Regions from separate parts of the Paraburkholderia sp. SARCC-3016 genome, predicted to be linked through region 2. Evidence: predicted binding sites of a transcription regulator. Region 2 holds the regulator's gene; the other holds the start of a gene.
The links. Region 2 encodes FliA, which starts transcription of late flagellar genes. Its sites were predicted from a motif close to CTAAAGTTTNNNNNNNNNNNGCCGNTA; they were not measured.

Region 1 (4,212 bases), on a different contig from region 2:
GACGAAAAACCCAACGCAGCGCGAAAGCCGATGACCTTCCCAGCTACCGAAGTCGACCGGACCTTGAGGCGAATGCTGGCTCGCGCGTTCGAGCGCGACCCGATCGCCGCCTATGTGCTGCCCGACGAAAGCACGCGCCTCGCGCGCCTCGAACGCGTGTACCGGATCTATCTGAACGTCTTCACGACGCTCGGCATGGTCGTGACGGCCGATACGCTCAATGCCGCGGCGCTATGGCTTCCGCCGAGGCGTTATCCGTTGTCGGCGCTGCAGAATCTGCGTCTGTTGCCTGCCATCGTGTGCACCTTCGGCCGGCAGTCCGCACGGGCGCTGACCGTGATGTCCGCGCTCGAAAGCGCGGCGCCGCCGCGCGGCAATTACTGGTACCTGGGCGTGCTCGGCGTCGACCCGCCGCGTCAAGGGCGCGGCATCGGCACGAAGCTGCTCGAGCGGGAACTTGCGGTCTGCGACGAAACAGGCGCGGGCGCATATCTCGAAGCGGCATCGGACGCGAATCTCGCGTTCTACGAGCGCCATGGCTTTGGCATCCGAACCGAACTGAGCCTGCGCGATGGTCCTCGTGTCTGGACCATGTGGCGCGACCCGCGCAAACATGCATCCGCCTGAGGCCGTCGTTCGTCATCGTGCGCGCGCATTCGACGAACGTTGCGCGCTCAGTTGCCCGCTCAGTTGCCCGCGCGGTTGCCCGCTCAGTTGCGCGCTTACGGCACGCGCACGCCGATCACAGCCGGCTTGTCGGCCCCTGCCGAAAGGCCGGCGTCGGCGGCGCCCGCACCGCCCGCGGGCGCTGACGCGACCGCTTCGTTGAAGAACGCGCGCTCGGCCGCCTTGTTCATCACAAGGATGCTGATACGTCGATTGATCGGCGCATCGGCGACGCCGCGTTCGAGCGGCAGCACGTCGGCGAGGCCGCGTACCTGCAACAAACGTTTTTCGTCGAGATGGCCGGCGCCGAGCGCGCGCCGCGCGGCGTTCGCGCGTTCGCTCGACAGCTCCCAGTTCGAATACCCGGCAGGGCCGCCCGAATACGGCACCGCATCGGTGTGGCCGGCGATCGACAGCCGGTTGTCGACCTCGTTGAGCGCGCTGCCGATCTGCAGCAGGATCTCGGCCGCGTAGTCTTCGAGCTTCGCGCTGCCGGTAGCGAACATCGGACGCTTGAGCGAATCGACCACTTCGATGCGCAAACCCTCGTTCGTGATCGACATGCGGATCTGATCCTTGAACGCTTTCAGTTCCGGCTTCTGTTCGATCAGCGCGGAAAGCCGCTGCTTCAGTTGCGACAGCCGGTTGGCCTCGGCCGCTTCGGCACTGATCGAGGCCGGCGCCGCGGTTTGCCGCATCGGCGTGCCGCTGCCGGCACGCGTGCTCGACAGATCGCGACCGCCGCCTTCGACCACGCTCGAGGCCGCGCTGCCGTTGCCCGATTTGCCGCCCAGCATGCTCGACAGCGGCGTGTTGAAGTAATCCTGAATGCCCTCGCGGTCGAACTTCGAGGTCGAGCCGAGCAGCCACATCAGCAGGAAGAAGGCCATCATCGCCGTGACGAAGTCCGCATACGCGATCTTCCACGCCCCGCCGTGATGCGCATCATGCGCGCCTCTCTTCGTGCGCCGCACGATGATCGATGTCGCCGCGCCCGCCGACGAGCGCTCCGGTTTCTGGTTTTGAGCCATTGCGGTTGCCTCCGTCCTGTTTGCACCGTATGACGGCAGCACCGGGCGCGGAATGAATAGTGCCCCTTAAAAATTCAATCAGGTCGCGCGCTGCCTGCTCTGATGAAAGCGCTTCGCGTCCTTCTGGTGCGCGATTAAAGGGACAGGAATGATGCGAAAAAAGTGAATCAAATACCCTTCAGTCGCGAAGTCACATTCCGTTAACAAAGTTAGTGATGCAGATATCACCGGATAGTCGGCCTGGAGAAAACAGATGTTCGTCGCAATTGGCTGGATCGTCGTAGTCGGCTCCGTGATCGGGAGCTTCGTCGGAGTGGGCGGGCATCTACCGGCGCTGATACAACCGTTCGAGCTGCTCTGTATATTCGGCGCGGCGATCGGCGCGTTCGTGGTCGGCAACCCGGCGACAACACTCGTGAAAACCCTGAAGAGCCTGCCGTCGTGCTTCAAGGGCGGCCGCTATACGAAGGCGCAGTATCTCGAACTGATCGCACTGCTCTACGAACTGCTGCAGAAAGCGCGCAAGGAAGGAATGATGGCGCTCGAGGCGGACGTCGACGCGCCCGGGCAAAGCCCGCTTTTCCAGAAGTATTCGCACGTGCTGGAAGACCATCACCTGCTCGTCTTTATCGTCGACTATCTGCGCATGATGTCGGGCGGCAATGTCAACGTGCTCGAAATGCAGGATCTGATGGACGAAGAGCTCGACACAAGTCGGAGGCCAAGCGGTCTTAGGAAGACAAAACATTCTACCAACTCCTTGGCTCACAGAACGACATGGCTACGATCCGACTTACACACGATGGGCTCGGTCGGCGCACCGCCGGCCGTGCTCGGTGAAATGATCGCGGCCGCGCTCGTCGGAACGTTTCTTGGCATCCTGCTCGCGTACGGCTTCATCGGTCCGCTTGCCGATCTGCTCCACGCGAAGGCGCGCGCGCAGGCCAAGCCGTTCCAGTGCGTCAAAGCAGTGCTGCTCGCGTCGCTGAACGGCTACGCGCCGCCGATTGCCGTGGAGTTCGGTAGAAAGGTGCTGTTCACGACGGACCGGCCGAGCTTCCAGGAACTCGACGACGCGGTGCGCGCAACGAAAATGCCGAAGTCGGCCTGAGCCGACGCTGCCCCGTTTTCAGCTGCTGCACCGGGGTGATGCTTTCCAGCGCTGACCTGCGGTAGAAACCGCATGCCGACATCTGCCATGAAGCTGTTCAGAAATTCGATCCGCGCGCGGCTCACGCTCCTCGTTTGCGCGCTATGCGGTCTTCTGATCTTTCTCGCCGTCGTTTCGGCGCTGATCCTGACGGTCGTCGACGGGATCACCGAGGAGATCGACAACAAATGGCTGGCGGCCACGCAAACGATCGACGAGCTCGGCGACAGCCTCGAGGAATTCAGAGTAGCCGAGGGATATCGCGCGCTCGCGCGTAGCGCCGATATGCGCCTGCGCGCCGAAGCGCTCGCGGCCGGGCACCGGCGTGCGATTCTCGCTCAGCTGTCGCATTACGCCGCACTGATGCGCAACGACGGCGAAACGAACATCGTGCCGCTGCGCCACGCGCTCGCGCGCTATTTCGCCGCGCACGATGCGTGGATCGCAGCCGATGTCGACGGCGACATCGACGCGCCCGCCGGCATGAACGGCGCGCTGCAGGCGCGCTATCAGGATGCCGAAGCGCTCTCGGATCGCCTGATCGAAGCGAACCGCGTGACGTCGCACGCGCGGGCGGCCTCGGTGGACCGGCTCGTCGACCATGCGATCGGCGTGCTCGTGATCACCGTTGTCGCGGCAATCCTGCTTGCGATCTGGCTCGTCGCGCGCGTGCATATCGACATCGCATTCCCGCTCGGCACGATCACCCGTTCGCTTTCGAGGCTCGCCGCGGGCGATCGAAACGTGCCCATGCCGGCACTCGAGCGCAACGACGAGATCGGCGAAATGGCCAACGCGTTCGATGTGTTCCGCGCCAATGCCCAAGCCCTCGAAGCGGCACACCGCGCACTGACGGCAGCCGAGACGCACGCCCGGCAGCTCGCGCGGCACGACCCGCTGACCGGGTTGCCGAACCGGCGTGTGCTCGCCGCGGAGTTGCAAAAGGCGGTCGACCATGTCGCGCATGCGCCGGAGGCTTATCTTGTACTCGTGATCGACCTCGACCGCTTCAAGCCGGTCAACGACCTGCAAGGCCACGCCGCCGGCGACTTCGTACTGTGCGAGATCGCGCGCCGGCTCGAGGACGTGGTCCGCAAAGGCGATACGATCGCGCGCCTCGGCGGCGACGAATTCGCGATCGTCGCGCAAACCGACCCACTTGCCTACGCGGACGCGGCGATGCAGCTCGCCAACCGCCTGCTGGCGGCGATCCGCAAGCCGGTGTTCATTGCGGACAGCCAACTGTATGTGGAAGTCGGCGCGAGCATCGGCATTGCCGCATTACCGAACGACGGCCGCGACCCGGAGACGCTGCTGCGTGCCGCCGATATCGCGATGTATCGCGCGAAGCGCGAGGGCAAGGGC
Region 2 (4,212 bases):
GGGCCATCTGCAAGCGCTCGGCGCATCGAGCCCGGCCGATATCGATACGGCCCACGTCGAATCGATCAAGCAGGCAATCCGCGACGGCTCGTTGAAAATCGATGCGTCGAAAATTGCCGATGGCGTGCTCGAAACCGCACGCAGCCTGCTGCAAGGCACCCAGCCGTCCGGCAGCTGAGCGTCCGAACGTTCTTTCTCGGGGCGCTCTCACTGGCGGACGCATGTAGAAACCTGCGTCGCCTGCGTCATGCGGGCGGTTTAACGTTTGAGTGAGAGATGAAAGACGCCCTGCTTGACACCATCATCGACGAATACGCGACCGTCGAAGCCTTTGCCTCCTTGCTCGCCGTCGAACAGAAAGCGCTGACCACGGCGTATCCGGGCGAAATCCTGAAGCCGATCGTCGAGCAGAAAACCTCGATGGCCGACAAGCTCGCGATGCTCGAACGCGCGCGCGAAAACCATTTGCGCGAACGCGGCCTGCCGGCGGGCAAGCGCGGCATGGATCTCGCCGCAGCCGAGGACGCGCGCCTGAACGAGCAGTGGGGCCTGCTGCAGAAATCGGCGGAACGCGCCCGCAAGCTCAACTTCAACAACGGCCTGATGATCCGCACGCGCATGGACTACAACCGCCGCATTCTGGCGGTGCTGCGCGGGACGCCCGAAAAGGCATCGACGTTCTACGGCCCGGACGGCAAGGTGCCGATGTATTCGGGGCTGTAGGCACACGCGCGCTTCAGGCGGCGCGGCTCAGGTCCGCGAGAAAATCGCGCGCACGCTCCGACACATCCAGTTCAAAGTTCACCGCAAGCGCAGCGGCCGTCGACACACGCGGCCGCGCCTTCTTCTCGATCCTTTCCGCCGCCGCTTCCAGCGAGTCCGGGTAGCGCTCCATCAACGCATCGATGAGCACCACCGCCTGGCGGCGATCTTTGCCGGCTTTCGCGGCGAACCCCGGACCGCGCAGCGTGCTGACGACCAGTTTGTGAAGCGCAAATCTGGCGGGATCCGGCACGGTGACCGGAACCGCATGTTCCTTGCCGAGCACAAAGCCGGCCACGGGCTCGTTCAGCAGATATCTGAAGTACGGCAGTCCCGTTGCATGCGCGCGCAGGTGCGGCAGCGGTTTCGTTTCGTACGCTTCGGTGCCCGGCACGAGCAGATCGACCTTCAATGGCTGCCCGCGCGCCTTGAACGACGTCGCGGGCCGGCGCGCGTCGAGTTCCGGCACTTCGAGAAAAGGCAGGCTGCTATCGCGCAGAATGTCGAGGAAGCTGCGATTCTGCGGAATGGCGACCGAAATCGCGCCGGTGCTGCCGATATCGATGTCTTCGGTCCGATAGTTCGCCGACATGCGCACACCGAGTCCGTTTAGCAGCGCGCCGAACGCATGCGAACCGACGAGCACGCCGCCGTGACTGAAAATGCCCGCGTTGTAGAGCGTCGCGATGGTAAGGGCGGCGGAATTGTCGGCTGCGGCGAAACCGGCTTTGCGTAATATCTGAACGTCGGCGGCAAGCCCGCGCATCTCGAAACTTTCCTGCAGTTTCGCGTCGAGCGTGGCGTTGGTTGCCGGCTCGCCCGCGCGGCCGAGCGAGGTTTCGACCCGCTTGCCCGATGCAAGATAGACACGCCAGTAAACGTAGCTTTTTCCGGCGACGGACTTGATCGACGCAGAGCCCGGAGAATGAAGCAGGATTTGCGTTTGCGCGGCGGCACGCTCCGCAACGGAGGCGTACAGCGTTTGCAGCGCATCGTTGTAGAAGGTCGGCATGGCGGCGGAAATTTATACCCTACGATTGCATTGTAGGGTATAAGACCAGCCGGCGCCCTTTTATACCCTATCGTTGCATTGTAGGGTATAAACTCGCGCTGGACCCTTATCAGGCGGGCACGCCCTTTTTAGCTCTCCTCGGCCGCCCACGCCATTTCGCGTAAGCGCGCGCGCAGCCGCGCGACTGCCTGGCTATGCAGCTGGCACACGCGCGATTCGCTCACCTCGATCACGGCGCCGATCTCGCGCAGGTTCATCCCGCGCTCGTAATACAGCGACATCAGCAGCTTCTCGCGCTCGGGCAGCCGCTCGATCGCCTCGATCAGCGCGCCGCGCAGGCTCTCGTCGAGCAATGCCGAGAGCGGGTCCGAGTGATCGACGCAATAGCGGTCGAGGAACGGCTCGTCGTCGGCGGAGCGGTCGAAGTCTTCGTAATAGATGAGCTGGCTGCCGTGCAGGTCCTGCAGCATCGACTGATACTCGTCGAGCGGCATCTTCAGGTGCTGCGCGATTTCAGCTTCGCTGGCCGCGCGGCCGAGCTGCTGCTCGACCTGGTGCACCGCCATCTCGAGCTCGCGCGACGTGCGCCGCACGCTGCGCGGCAGCCAGTCGTTGCTGCGCAGCTCGTCGAGCATCGCGCCGCGAATGCGCTGGCTCGCGTAGGTTTCGAACTGCGCGCCCTGATCTTCCTTGTAGCGGCTCGCGGCGTCGAGCAGGCCGATCATGCCGGCCTGAATCAGATCGTCGAGGTCCACGCTCGCCGGCATTTTTGCCACCAGCTGCAGACCGAGCCGCCGGACCAGCGGCGTGTATTTCGTCAGAACGTCGGCCTGAGAAATCTTTCCTTGAGCGTTGTACATCGAGCTCCCCTTGTCCGCTGCCTGTCAGGCGTGTTGTGCGGACGGTTGTTCGGCGTGTGATGCCGTCGTGACTGCCGCGCTCGCCGCCCACGGCGCGCGCGATGACATCGCTGGCCGCATCGGCCAGTACTGCAATTCCGCGGCAAGGTGCCGGAAGTCGCGCGCGGCAGGTGCCGAAGGAAATGCTTCGACGATGCAGCGCGACAGTTCCGCGGAGCGCGTCATCAGCGGGTCCGCCGCGACGCAGCCGGCGCCTTCGAGCGCCACGGTCAGATAACGCCCCGCGACGGCCGCGAGGTTGTCGAGCGCGAGTTGCGCATCGGAGACGCTGTGCACGTGATTGACGAGCATGCGGAATTGCGCGATCGCATACGCGTAATGCAGACGCTTCATGCAGGCGTACGTATCGGTGATCGCCTGCGCGGCCACGCGCGTGACCATCATGAGGTCGTGTGCCTGCAGCGCGAGGTCGGACAGCATGCCGTCGCGTTCGAACTGCACGTCGATCAGCACGACATCGGCCGTGCTGTCGAACACCGCGGCCAGCTGCGACGGCTTGCACATGTCGCGATGGCTGCGCGGCGCAGCGAGCACCGCGAAGCCCGCGCTATGGCGATCGGTCGCCGCATCGAGCGCCAGCTCGCCGCGCGTAAATGCGACGAAGCGCTCGGCCGCGGCGCCGTTGGGCGTCGCGACGATCGCGTGCGGTTCGCCCGCATGCTCGTCGACGACGAGCACGTCCTTGCCCTGCGCCGCGAGCGCCGCCGCAAGATTGACGACGGTCGTCGAACAGCCGACGCCGGCCGTGCCGCCGGTCACCGCGATCGCGCGCGAACCGTGGCGCGCGAGCAGGCGCCGCAGTCCTTCCGCCTGATCGGACACGAACTTAGCCAAACCGGACCTCATGCTGCTCGGCAGTCGAGCGTGCGGACAGCGCGGAGAGCAGACCCGGCACGTCGTCTTCCTGCGGAACGAACGGCGAATGATCGCGCGGGATGCAGAACGCGCTGCGAACGAGAAATTTCTTTGTCGCGACGTAAAGGTTTTCCGGCACCTTCTGGCCGGTCGAGACGTAGTGCACGGGCAGGCGGTAGCGCAGCACCGCATCGAGCGTGCTGCCGAGATTCGTCGCTTCGTCGAGCTTGGTCAGGATGCAGCCGGCGAGCGGTTGCTTGTCCGGCGCGCTCTGATAGGCCTGCACGACTTCGTTGAGCGTGTCGCCGTGGCAGGTCGCGTTCAGCAGCAGCAGACGCTGCACCGGTTGGCCCGCGCGGCTCAACATCGCGATCTGGTCCGACACGAGGCGGTCGCGCTGGCTCATGCCGATCGTGTCGATCAGCACGATGTGCTTGTTGCGCAGCTCGGACAGCGCGAGCTGCAGGTCCGCGCCGTCCTTCACCGCGTGCACCGACACGCCGAGAATCTTGCCGAAGATGCGCAGCTGCTCATGGCCGCCGATCCGGTAGCTGTCGGTGGTCAGCAGCGCGACCTTGCTCGCGCCGTAGCGCATCACGCAGCGCGCGGCGAGCTTGGCGGTCGTCGTCGTCTTGCCGACGCCGGTCGGGCCCATCAGCGCGA

Region 1: a site for FliA is predicted at 1,874-1,900, ahead of motA (flagellar motor stator protein MotA). Genes of this name have one in related genera too.

The regions. Positions count from the first base shown of each region.
Region 1 covers NZ_JAVHZD010000006.1:166,401-170,612, reverse strand. The annotation lists gene QYH69_RS08475 (GNAT family N-acetyltransferase) at 31-627, shown strand; gene motB (flagellar motor protein MotB) at 723-1,697, opposite strand; gene motA (flagellar motor stator protein MotA) at 1,951-2,808, shown strand; gene QYH69_RS08460 (EAL domain-containing protein) at 2,896-4,212, shown strand, end outside.
Region 2 covers NZ_JAVHZD010000016.1:143,808-148,019, reverse strand. The annotation lists gene flgM (flagellar biosynthesis anti-sigma factor FlgM) at 1-178, shown strand, start outside; gene QYH69_RS17735 (flagellar protein FlgN) at 277-723, shown strand; gene QYH69_RS17730 (GSU2403 family nucleotidyltransferase fold protein) at 737-1,774, opposite strand; gene QYH69_RS17725 (RNA polymerase sigma factor FliA) at 1,903-2,634, opposite strand; gene QYH69_RS17720 (MinD/ParA family protein) at 2,659-3,528, opposite strand; gene flhF (flagellar biosynthesis protein FlhF) at 3,521-4,212, opposite strand, start outside.